Regions from separate parts of the Dorea sp. genome, predicted to be linked through region 3. Evidence: riboswitches for the same ligand, from Rfam matches in the RefSeq annotation. Region 3 holds a riboswitch; each other region holds the start of a gene.
What was found. Region 3 has a riboswitch for cyclic di-GMP ahead of ACWJAF_RS03105 (TetR/AcrR family transcriptional regulator). Riboswitches for the same ligand answer to the same signal wherever they lie in the genome.
Positions count from the first base shown of each region.

Region 1: it holds a riboswitch for cyclic di-GMP, as region 3 does, so the genes downstream of both, ACWJAF_RS02045 (hypothetical protein) here and ACWJAF_RS03105 (TetR/AcrR family transcriptional regulator) in region 3, are expected to answer to the same signal.
Region 2: it holds a riboswitch for cyclic di-GMP, as region 3 does, so the genes downstream of both, ACWJAF_RS03535 (hybrid sensor histidine kinase/response regulator) here and ACWJAF_RS03105 (TetR/AcrR family transcriptional regulator) in region 3, are expected to answer to the same signal.

Region 1 is NZ_CDRRQK010000003.1:19,706-23,977, forward strand. Features, by position in the region: gene iorA (indolepyruvate ferredoxin oxidoreductase subunit alpha) at 1-927, opposite strand, end outside; gene ACWJAF_RS02040 (LytR/AlgR family response regulator transcription factor) at 1,129-1,845, shown strand; cyclic di-GMP riboswitch class I at 1,848-1,940, shown strand; gene ACWJAF_RS02045 (hypothetical protein) at 2,169-2,378, shown strand; gene ACWJAF_RS02050 (methylglyoxal synthase) at 2,384-2,860, shown strand; gene ACWJAF_RS02055 (sodium:solute symporter family transporter) at 3,069-4,272, shown strand, end outside.
Region 2 is NZ_CDRRQK010000005.1:8,336-12,607, reverse strand. Features, by position in the region: gene ACWJAF_RS03535 (hybrid sensor histidine kinase/response regulator) at 55-2,262, opposite strand; cyclic di-GMP riboswitch class I at 2,468-2,543, opposite strand; gene ACWJAF_RS03530 (AIM24 family protein) at 2,713-3,525, opposite strand; gene ACWJAF_RS03525 (DUF4230 domain-containing protein) at 3,546-4,121, opposite strand; gene ACWJAF_RS03520 (hypothetical protein) at 4,222-4,272, opposite strand, start outside.
Region 3 is NZ_CDRRQK010000004.1:77,497-81,768, reverse strand. Features, by position in the region: gene ACWJAF_RS03125 (DUF4143 domain-containing protein) at 1-407, shown strand, start outside; gene ACWJAF_RS03120 (hypothetical protein) at 544-933, opposite strand; gene ACWJAF_RS03115 (hypothetical protein) at 969-1,340, opposite strand; gene ACWJAF_RS03110 (hypothetical protein) at 1,365-1,760, opposite strand; cyclic di-GMP riboswitch class I at 2,056-2,132, shown strand; gene ACWJAF_RS03105 (TetR/AcrR family transcriptional regulator) at 2,221-2,868, shown strand; gene ACWJAF_RS03100 (lipopolysaccharide biosynthesis protein) at 3,021-4,272, shown strand, end outside.

The DNA.
Region 1 (4,272 bases), on a different contig from region 3:
GTATTTCCCGCAGATATAAGTTAATTCCTGCTCGATTACCGGATCAAGCTCTTCAAGACAGAGAACCTCATCAAGACCCGTCAGGAATTCGACAGCCAGCTTCTCAGGAAATGGATATGGAGTAGATACTTTCAGATGTCTTACCATATCGGTTTCCTGAAGTGTCTCCATTGCATAAGTATAACTGATGCCGGCAGAAGCAATTCCCTTCTTGGAATCCTTCCAGGTATCGCAGGCCGGGATGATTTTGTTTTTATCATAAGAAGAAAATACGTCGGATAATTCCACATTTCTTGCTACAATTTTTTGATGATTCATAAATGAAAGTTTAGGGAAGATTACCCAGCGTTTCGAATCTTTGATGAACCCTTCCGGTGTATGTACGGTATATTCGCTCTCATCCTTGATATCGATGGAAGCATAGCCATGACAGACACGGGTAGTAGGGCGTAAGAATACCGGTGTGCCATATTTTTCCGAATATTCGAAGGCCTCCTGGATCATCTCATAGGCTTCCTGCGCGGAAGAAGGATCAAAGCAAGGAAGCTTTGAAAATGCGGCAAAATGTCTTGTATCCTGTTCCGTCTGTGAAGAGATCGGTCCCGGATCATCTGCGACGAGAACGACCATACCGCCTTTGATACCGACATATTCCAGACTCATCAACGGGTCGGATGCAACATTTAACCCGACCTGCTTCATCGTAACAAGGGATCTGGCACCGGCATAAGCGGCACCTGCGGCGAGTTCCATGGCTGCTTTTTCATTGACAGACCATTCCACATAGACATCGTCAGGACGGTGCTTTGCGATAGTTTCAAGCACTTCTGTAGAAGGTGTACCTGGGTAACCGGCGACCACATTTACCCCTGAAGCGACAGCTCCAAGAGCGATGGCAGCATTACCCATTAAAAATTCTTTATGCATAATTTCACCTCGAATGTGTATATTTTTTCATAAATGTAGTATAGTATGTTATGAGAGGAATTTCAATGATAAGAGGAGCATTTGCGAAATTCCGGAAAACCATTCGACATATGAAGAAATATTCTTGAAATTGTCGACATGAGTTGTTATAATATATTGCGTTTTGGGAGAAAGTGCAAGAAGATAAAGGTGGGAAAGCGGATGAGAAGAATAGTCATCTGTGAAGATGTAGAAATTCAGCGCGAGATGCTGAAAGAAATTTTAACCTCATATTTCGAAGAAATTAATGAAGAAGTGATGATCCTGACCTATGATTCCGGGGAATCACTGGTTGCGGATATTGAAGAAGAGTACGTGGAAGCCGAACTGATCCTTCTGGACATCTACATGAAGAAATTGAATGGAATGGAGACCGCGAAGAAACTTCGTGATCTGAACTGCAACGCACCGATCGTGTTCCTGACCGCATCACCGGATTTTGCGGTGGAAAGCTATGACGTGCAGGCAGCAGGATATCTTTTAAAACCATTCGAAGAAGACAAATTGAAAAATCTCCTGAATCACATTTTAAAAGTAGACTTAAAGCGCAGAGTCGTAATCAAAGAACGGAGGCAGTACCGTTATCCGTATATAGACGACATCTTATATATGGAAAGCGACCGTCATTATGTGACGATACATATTGCAGACGGGACAGAGATCGTGACTGCCGAAAAGTTAAAATCTCTGGAAGAGAAGATGGACGAACCAAGGTTCCTCCACTGCCATCAGAGCTATCTGGTCAATATGGACTACATAAAAGATGTGAAAGATGATTTTATATTAAAAGACGATACGATCATCCCAATCCGTGTCCGCGGAAGACGGGAAATGATCGAGGCATATTACAATTATTTTGTGAAACATAATAAGATGTAATGAAAAAACAAAGGCAAACTTGCCGAAAGACAGGGACGCAAAGGCATAGGGGCGAAGGATTGTAATAATGGAATCTATACCAGCCGGTTGCTTCCGACATTGCACTGAGAAATATGATAAGAACAAGAAAGATGAACTGTTTGATGATTTAATATATAACAGTTCATCTTTTTTATACCAAAATATGTAAATTTTTCGTTTACAGGTTGATATTCCTTGTTACAACTGCTAAAATTATAAGGAAAGACTTTACTGCGTTAAAATATGAAATGCAGGAAATCTAAAAATAATGCATGTTAACGCAGGTGAAAGAAGGGGGACGGATGAAGATTAAAATACAGGCAGTGAGTTTCTGGAGTATCGGGGTCACGATTGTGCTGGCGTTGCTTTTTATCCTGATTTCAATTCGGGGCCGGAAAGAATTCCAGGTGATGAAATGGATGTCGTTTCTTTTAAGAGCACCATGCGTTCGAAAGGAGCTGCCAATGGCAGGTCCTCTGCATGTAAAAAGAAGAATAACAGAAAGGAGCTGAATGCTATGTTAAATGAAAATTATGTAACATTTGAGATAGGAAAAGCAAAACATATCGCACTGGTTGCCCATGACGGTAAGAAAAAGGAACTGATTGAGTGGTGTGATAAGAATAAAGAGATTTTAAAAGGACATTTCCTTTGCGGTACAGGTACAACTGCACGTCTGATCGCCGAGAAGACAGGACTTCCGGTAAAAGGATACAACAGTGGTCCACTTGGTGGAGACCAGCAGGTCGGTGCTAAGATTGTAGAAGGTCAGATCGACTTCATGATCTTCCTCTGGGACCCGTTAGAGGCGCAGCCACACGACCCGGATGTAAGAGCGTTATCCCGTATTGCCGTTCTTTACGATATCCCTACAGCTAATAATCTTGCAACAGCAGATTTCATGCTGAAGTCTGAATTTATGAATTCTACATATGAAAGAAAGGTAGAGAACTTTAATAAGACCATTCAGGACAGAGTGGAGAAGATGAAATAGAAGCCATAGAGCAGCTGCGTATTCCGTAAAAAAAGGAATCGCAGCTGTTTTTTGGCTTTTTTTATATTTCTGCAAAATAAGATTGACATACTGTAACATCTGTGCTATTCTAACACTACAAACTTTAACGCTTTAAAGCGCAACGCTTTAAAGCGGATTAGCAAAGTAACAAGTAAAAAAGAAATGAGGAAAGTAGAGGAGAAAGGTTATGGCGATGAAATTATTGATGCTGGTGATATTTTTTGCAATTATGGTATCGGTTGGCATCTATGCAAGAAAGCATGCGACAAGTGTAGACGGTTATGTGTTAGGGGGGAGATCGGTAGGCCCGTGGCTTACGGCATTTGCGTATGGTACGTCATACTTCTCTGCGGTTGTATTTGTAGGATATGCAGGACAGTTCGGATGGAAATACGGTCTTGCGTCGACATGGATCGGAATCGGAAATGCGATCATCGGAAGTCTGCTGGCATGGGTGGTACTTGGAAGACGTACCAAGGTAATGACGCAGCATCTGAATTCCAAGACAATGCCGGATTTCTTCGGTGAGAGATATGGAAGTAAGGCGCTGAAGATTACGGCTTCAGCGATCGTATTCATATTCCTGGTGCCGTATACAGCTTCTGTATACAATGGATTGTCAAGATTGTTTGGAATGGCATTTAACATTCCTTATAAATATTGCGTGATCGGTATGGCAGTATTTACAGGAATCTATGTTATCCTCGGTGGATATATGGCTACGGCGATCAATGATTTTATTCAGGGAATCATTATGCTGGGTGGCATTGTTGCAGTCATCCTGGCAGTGTTAAATGGTCAGGGCGGATTTATTCAGGCGATTAAGGCCATGGCAGAGATCCCAAGTGATGTGCCTGTGACAATGGGACAGCCGGGAGCATTTACTTCTTTCTTTGGACCGGATCCACTGAATCTTCTTGGAGTTGTCATCCTGACTTCTCTTGGAACATGGGGACTTCCACAGATGGTTGGTAAATTCTACGCAATCAAAGATGAAAAATCCATCAACACAGGAACCGTTATTTCTACATTGTTTGCAATCGTAATCTCCGGAGGATGTTACTTCCTTGGAGGATTCGGAAGACTGTTTGATGCAGCAGAATTACATGATGAAGCTGGAAACATGATTTTTGACGGAATCATTCCTCATATGTTATCAACACTTCCGGATATCCTGATCGGTATCGTAGTGGTACTGGTATTATCCGCATCCATGTCCACACTTGCGTCACTGGTTCTTACATCCAGCTCGACACTGACACTGGATTTCTTAAAGGATAACGTGATGAAAGACATGAGCGAGAAGAAACAGGTACGCACCATGCAGGTGATGGTAGTATTCTTCATTGTATTATCGGTAGTGATCGCAATGGATCCTCCGACCTTCATTG
Region 2 (4,272 bases), on a different contig from region 3:
TGAACTGTTCTTAGTATAACGCAAGCATTTTAAAATTACAAAATTCGTTGCATTCTACAACTTATTCACATCACAGTTCAGCGTATCCGTAATTGTCTGGATACTTACAGGCTTCGGTATATACCCGTTCATTCCCGCATCGCGGCAGTTCTTCCGGTCACTGACAAATGTATTGGCTGTCATCGCAAAGACAGGTATTACTTTTGCATCCTTTCTTTCAAGCTCTCTTATTTTTTTCGTTGCCGTCAATCCGTCCATCACCGGCATCATGACATCCATCAAAATAACGTCAAAATATCCTTCCTCCGATATCTTAAATATCTCGACCGCAATCTCCCCGTTCTGCGCTTTTGTTACTTCCATGCCTGCCTTTTCAAGAAGAAATTCCGCAATCTCCATATTCAGATCATTGTCCTCTACCAGAAGGACTTTCTTGCCGGCCAGTTCTGTTCCTGTGACCTCTTCTTTCCGTTCTTCTTCCTCATATGATACATGAAGATCAAACGGTATCGTAATCGTAAATGTTGTCCCAACATTTACCACACTTTTTACTTCGATCTTACCATTCATCATCTCTGTCAGCTGTTTTGCAATGGCAAGTCCAAGCCCGGTTCCCATATATGCCGTTCTCGCACTTTGTTCTTCCTGCGCAAATGGTTCAAACGCATGCTTGATGAATTCTTCGCTCATACCGCGTCCCGTATCCGTACACCGAAAGCAATAAACGGCCTGCCTTTCTTCACCTTTCAGTTCCTCGCAGGACAGCCGTATCTCTCCGCCTTCCCGGTTGTACTTCACCGCATTTCCTGCAATATTCTGCAAGATCTGTTTTAAATGCACCGGACTTCCGATTACATGCCGGTGGACTACGGTACTGTGATTAAAGTTCACTGTCAGCCCCTTCATCTGCGCACTCATTTTTGTAATACTGTTCGTCTCTTCCAGTACTTTAAGAATGTCAAACGGCTCATGCTCAAGCTCGATCGCACCGGATTCCAGCTTGTTCATATCCAGGACACTGTTCACAATCTCCATAAGGAATCCCGTTGCCTCTCTTACTTTTTCCCGGCACTCTTTTTGCTTGTCTTTATCATCTGCATAATGCTCTGCAATCTCGATCATACCCTGAATCCCGTTGATCGGTGTCCGGATATCATGACTCATTCTCCGCAGAAAATCAGTCTTTGCGATATTCGCTCTCCTTGCTTCGTCTGCAGTCTCAAGAAGTTTCTGCCTGTACTCAATCTCCAGCTGTTTCTGCTTATCGATCTTGCACACAACATATAATACATTCGTGACTACACCGTTCTTATCCCTCTTCTTTACAATGAACCGCCCCAGATGCCACGATCCGTTCGCAGCCCTGTATTCTGCCGCAATGCTTTCCGTATCCTTAAGGCGCAGTGCCAGTGTAGACGTATCCAGGAATTCCCTCATAAGTTCCTGATGTTCCTCATCCACGATCGTTTCTCTTACATTTTTAAATACATCTGCGATTGTCCCTCTTTTTCCCGTCAGCCGGTGCATCTCCTGTCCGGAAGACACCTCGTCGTATGTCCCCCGCACCAGATCCATACGGTAGATCAGCCAGTAGATTTTACTGATTGATCCTACGATCTCACTGTTTAGCGTAGCCTCTGCCAGTGCATTTTCAAGCTTTATTTTCTGTCTTTCCTGCTCTTCCATCATAAGAAGATTCTCTTGTAAACCGCCGATGTGACCCCCCACTGCTTTTAAAAGCCGCAGCGAAAGTGCCGTCTTACTCTGCTCCGGATTGTCGAATCCAATATAGCCATTTAACTTCTTATTCGAAAGGATCGGGATCACAATCAGTGAATGAATATCCTGTCCGTCAAATAATTCAAACTCTTCCGGTGTCTGCCTGCGCTCTTCTTCCCAGTCCGCAGATACGATTGCTTCTCCTGCCCGCAGCCGCGGTGCCCAGTTTGGCATATCCTCAATCCGCACATTCTGCATCTTGTCTATTGTCGGTTCAACTCCCTCAGCACACCATTCATGCGTCATCTTCATAACGCTTCTGTCTTCCTCTGTCCATGTAAACATGTAGGATCTGTCTGACAACGAATACTTTCCAAGGAAAGCCAGAAGCTTTGGCATCGCTTCATTTAACTCCTCCTTACTGGAAATGTTATCCAGTATCGAGATGTTGTCCAACACATCATCAACCGCATCCTGAACAATCTGCATTTGTCTATATTCTTCTGTCTGTTGTTGTCTTTTTCTTCGTATTGATAATCTCATGTGCACCTCCAAGAACTGGAATTACGCTCCTCTGATATCCATGCAAAAACCTTTATATCATACAGAAAACCTGCCACCGGCAATTTTTCTTCCGAACGCATACCGATAAAAAAAGCAGGCCATGCTATAGACATACCTCCTACATCCACCGCCACCGGCGGTTTCCTTCGGATACTTGACGACTATAACATTTCCTGCTATTTATTATTGCAACTGGCTACCATTTTACAGGTCCTATAGCTTTGCGTCACAACCTTTCGGATGCTTTGCCGTAAATATGTTCCTTTTCTCCTGCCTTTTATTATAACGTTATCCTAAAATTCATGTCAAGAACGAGCGTTAATAAAGTCAGCATAAAGTCAGTTAACTCAAATTGGCAAAATCCACATCCATTACCCCATCATACGGAATTTTCAATTCAGAAAATTCCTACCAGTGAGCAATAATCATTTATCTTCCTGGTTTTGCATCCAGTTCGCTGGTTGCATCATATAAGGAATCAGTCAGAGCCACCGGACTCATCAGTACCCTTCCGGTTCCTCTGTATACATTAACCAGGCCTTCCCCGCTGACCGCTGAACCAACCAGCGTCTTCGTTGTTCTCTCTACCGTAAATTCAAGATTCGAAGACCAGCATACAGCCATACTTCCATCAATCTTTAACTCATCATTTTCAAGTTCGATCTCGATCAATTCTTCTTCCGGCACATTACTTTCCAGCGCCACGATACCATTACCACGGAGACTTAAGTTGAACAATCCTTCTCCACCTAATACCGCAGACGATACGTTCTTTCTGGCTACGACTTTACTTTTTACGTTCCCGTCACATGCAAGGAACATGCCATCTTCGATCGTCATTCCTTCTGCTCCCCACTTAGATACATCTTCCAGAATAATATACTTATATGTAGGCTCCAGCACCAGTATTCCGGCTCCAACGTATTCCGGCTTTACTGCCGCTTCCTTTGTCACTGCACCTTTGATTGCTTTGCCGAACAGATCGCCGATACCTTTTACTCCTGTCGTAGCTCTTACATCTCCGCCCATCCACTGCATTGCACCTGCCTGGATCACTGCAGAATGCTCTTTATTGATATCGATTACTACCTGTCTTCTTCTTACATTCATCTTACTCATGAAGAATTCATCCGTTGCATTAAACGGCGATACGCTGGCATCTTTTTCGTACTCAAGTACGTGGAAATTATCCTTTGTACTGATATATTTTCTGTTTTCATTCTGCATATTCACGATTCTCATTGTGGTTTCCTCCTTGTTATTTACTTTTGAAATTCTACAATAACCTTGCGGCCATCTGCTACATTTTCAAACATCCCCTTCATGACCTTCTTTGCATTTTCATCTGCATTTTCAAGAAATCCGTATTCATCGGATTCGGCTCTTTTTTTTGCTTTTTTCTCAGCCTCTCCGACAATCTCCAGCATCTGTTCCTTATCAATACTCATAATTGCAAAATTCGTATCATAGATCTTCAGGTCACTGGATTTGATCTTGATGGAATCCTCATTGATCGTACAATGTGGAATCGTAATTTTTATCTGATCATCGGTCTCTTTTATCTGGGCTTCTTTCACATCAAGCCCTGCGGTCACAGTTGTCTTATACTGTACCAGGATTTTATTCTTGTTGATCAGCGGAATGTTTCCCTTCGTGCTTTTGAATACATCCGAGATGATCATCTTCTGTGTTGTCAGCTCCGCCGCATCTTCAAGCGTCGTCTCCAGCGGGATACTTTCCTCTTTTGGAGTTATAATATACTTATACGCTGATATGGAACCAATGCTGATAACCAATGCAAGAATAACCACAAGTATTACTTTTAGCTTTGTCTTCACAGACATCCCCCTTTTCTTTTGTAGTTCGTTTTATTGTCATCTTACTGTTAAGTACTCTTTTATATCCGTTTTTCCTTACCTTCTATGTGGCTTTTCCTGATTAATAATTCCTGCTTAACAATGATACGATACCTACAATAATCAGAATCGG
Region 3 (4,272 bases):
TTATCAGCCATGCTTTTGATGAAAATGGAATCGTGAGCGAAGAAATTTACAGAAAACTATTGTTTGATAAGCTGGAAGTAAATAAAGGAATGATTGTAGAAAATATTGTTGCGCAAATGCTTGTTGCAAGTGGACATAAACTTTATTTCTATTACAATCCATCACGTGACGATGCAAGCTTAAGAATGGAAATTGATTTCCTGATTGCGAAAAGTAAAATCACAAGCAGACATAACATCTCTCCAATTGAAGTGAAATCCGGCGGAAAGTACACATTGACATCGTTAAAAAAATGCAGGGATAAATATGCAGAGCAGTTGAATACGATGTATGTTCTTCATAAAAATGACTTGAAGGAGGAAGATGGAATTGTATTTCTTCCGTTGTATATGACCCCATTGCTTTAGAGTGTGTCTTAAATGTTTAAATATATAATAGAAGCTGTCGCTGGCAAGTTCTATGCATGTCAAAGTATGCAATAGAACTTGCTAGCGACAGCTTCTTGGTATTTTTTGTGGCTTAAAAAGAATTTGCAAATGGCAATTAATCTGTAATAGATACGCCTGTGATAGCAAGTCCGGTATCAGCAGTAACAACGAGATCACCCAATCCTATATCATCATTTGGATTCTGGTGATAGTTATAGCTGATTTTGAGTGTATTTGTACCGTTGCCGGAAAGCAAAGTTCCTTGCGATGATTGGTAAGTTACATTTTGATTAAATGAGATAGTTAAAATCTGCGCCTCGTTTGAGTGGTCAGCACTGTGGACTCCGTTTACCTGAATACGGTAATCGCCACGACCGTTTTGTGGTGTCTGGTGAATATGGGCATTAGCTGTATAACAGCCTTTACTAGCATCACCACTGGCTGCATACACACCTTCTGCCATTCCATTATCAATTGAAATCATTGGTTTTGAATAATTGCTCATAATAATTACCCCCTTGAATTAAATAAAAATATTAATTAATTTGCATTTGTGTAAGAATAACCAGTGCATTTTAATTGGTTAATATCACCATTTGCCTGAACCGTAATTTCAGCAGTTTCTGGTGCACTATACCAGCTTAATGTTACATTATGGCCAGAAGCAGAAGCACTGGCGCCACCGCCCCATCCACTGGTAATATCCATATTAAAAGTAAGTATGACAGTTAACTGAGAAGGGTTCATATTACTCAGATCCAGAGTAAGTGTCGCCTGTCCTGAACCGCCCCAGTCTGCAATAACAGTAGGAACAGAAATTGTTATTGCATTGGAACCAGCACCGCTGGCTGCATACACACCTTCAGCCATTCCTGCATCAATTGAAATCATCGGTTTTGAATACTGTTTCATATATAATCGAGCCTCCAGTGTAATCTATTGTACAGAATATGTGAATCCAGTGATATCCAGATTATCAATACTTGTACCATGATCAATGTGAACACCAAACATGATAGAGCTAGGTGCATTGGATGTATTAAATGTAAGAATCGCATTAGAACCGCTTGTTGAGCAAGTTGCCCCATCAACTGTTGTTGCATATTCAACCTGATCAACAGTATCGTTAAATGTAACAGTAACAGTGACAGTTCCGTTTAAATTACTCCAGTCAAGCTGGGCAAGACCTTTTCCACCGCCACTGCTCCAGCGATCCCAAATACCTATATAAGTAACGTTTAATGAACCTCCTGTAGCCCCGCTGGCTGCATAAACTCCTTCACTAAGTCCTGTATCTATAGAAATAACTGGTTTTTCATAAATTTTCGCCATATATATTACCTCCTTTTTTTCAGTTCCTATTCTATCATAAAATCCCGAAAAATAAAGAGATATCGTCGATTTTGCGGTAAATATTTTAAGAAAAATCTTTAGCAAATGCTAAATTTTACAAAAATTATTTTTAGAAAATGATAAAAACGCTTGCAAGTGATAACAAAGAGGAGTAACATGAAAGTGATTCAAAAAATGCATTTTTGATGATAAGATGCAAAGAAAAATCGGATTATAACGTATAGAATAAAAATTCTATGCGTTTTATAATATATGGATATTTAGCAAATACTAAAACATATCGGGGCAAAGCTATGGAAACATAGCGACGCAAAGCTATAGGGGCCAGTACAGGGTCAGCCAGTTGCAAGATGAAAAGAGTAAAATCTTTCCTTCTTGCTTTTTTTCGCAAAAAAAGAATCTGGGAGGAATGATGGCGCATGCCGGAAAGGAGAAAGACATGGTAAGAAAGTACAGTAAAGAAGAATTAAAGAATAAGCTGCACCGGGCGTTGTATACGGTTGTTATGAACGAAGGAATCGAAGGCGTAACGGTCAGAAAGATATCAAAGACAAGTGATCTTTCGGATCCGTATATTTATCAGTGTTATAAGAATCTGGGAGACCTGATGGCAGATGCATTTCTTGAAATCGATAGAGAAGTTGCGCAGTTGGTGGAAGAACTTCTTGGAGATGGTGAATTCCGTAAAAAGATGGAGAGTAATCCAGAAGAGTGCTGCTGGATAATGTGGAATGCATATTGGAAGTTCCTTATGAAGGACCCGGAGAAGACAGTTTTTTACTGGAGATATTATCAGTCCGCACGGTATACGAAGGAATTTCTGGAGATCAGAAGAGGTGTGCTTAGCCAGTTTGTTACATATATGGAGAAGATGGGACAGGATTACGGAATCAAAGAGCTGACAGATCCGGAAGTACTGGTGTCAAATATTATTGACAGTACGGTGTCGGTAGCGGTGAAGATGCATCTTGGGTATATGAAGCAGACGGATCTGAAAGCGCATACCGTGTATCAGTCAGTATTTGCATTGCTGTTTCATATGTTACAGGTGGATGTATGGGATGAGTCTTATATATGTACAGCGTAGATATAAAAGATTGTGTGTTCAGACATGTTCTGGAATCAGGTTTGGCAGGTGGTAAAATATGTAATAAAACTGCCAACGCAAGTTCCAGGTATTCTGTATTGCTTTCCAAATCTATGTCGTATACACTTATAGAATGAAAGTGAACGGAAGGAATGAGAAAGTTGGAACAAAAGACCAGAACAGAATATTCGGTAATGAATACATCGGTAGCGATCGTGGCGCGTATGTCGGCGATACTGATGGGATTTCTTACCAGGGTTGTATTTACCAGAGTTTTAAGTGAAGGATATGTCGGGATCAATGGTCTGTTTACGGATATTCTGAACATTCTGTCATTGTCGGAGCTGGGGGTCGGAACGGCGATCACGTATGCATTATACGGACCAATTGCGAGAAAGGACATTAAGAGGCAGCAGATACTGATGCGGATGTTCCGGTCATTTTACCGGGTGACGGCTGTAATCGTGCTGGTTACGGGGCTGGCTCTGATTCCATTTCTGGATGTACTGATGAAGGACCGTCCGGATGTGGATCATCTGATTCTGATCTATATGCTGTATCTGATGAATTCAGTGATATCGTATCTTCTTATATATAAGAAGACGCTGGTGGATGCACACCAGATGAATTACCTGACGGTGTTGAATCAGAATGGATTTCTTATCTTGCAGGACATTTTACAGATGATTGTCCTTCTGGTGACGAAGAATTTTATACTGTTTCTGATTATGGCAGTGCTTTGTACATTTGCGGCAAATGTGACGATGTCCCGGAAGGCAGATCAATTATTCCCATATCTGAGGGAATCATGTAAGGAGAAGCTGCCAAAAGAAGAACGTCAGGATATTATTAAAAATGTAATGGCAATGTTGATGCATAAGCTTGGCAACATTGTTGTAAATAATACGGATAACCTTCTGATCTCTGGATTTGTAGGTGTGATCACGGCAGGAATCTATTCGAACTATTACCTGATCATTGGATCAGTGAGACAGGTGCTGGATCAGGCGTTCCAGGGAGTTGCGGCAAGTGTAGGAAATCTTGGGATCACTGAAGAAAAAGAGAAAGTGCACCAGGTATTTTTACAGTTATTCTTCATCGGGCAATGGATGTATGGTGTGGCGGGAATCTGCCTGTTTGAGATGCTGAATCCATTTGTAGAGCTGGCATTTGGGAAGAAATACCTTTTTCCGGTGGAAGTTGTACTGGTGTTGTGTGTGAATTTTGCAATTAACGGAGCGAAAAAGTCGGTGACCATATTCAAGGAATCTATGGGACTTTTCTGGAATGACAGGTATAAAGCGATTGTGGAAGCAGTGCTGAACTTAGGAATATCAGTTGCTTTGGTGGTACGGCTTGGCGTGACGGGTGTATTTCTCGGAACAATTTTCAGTATGTTATTAA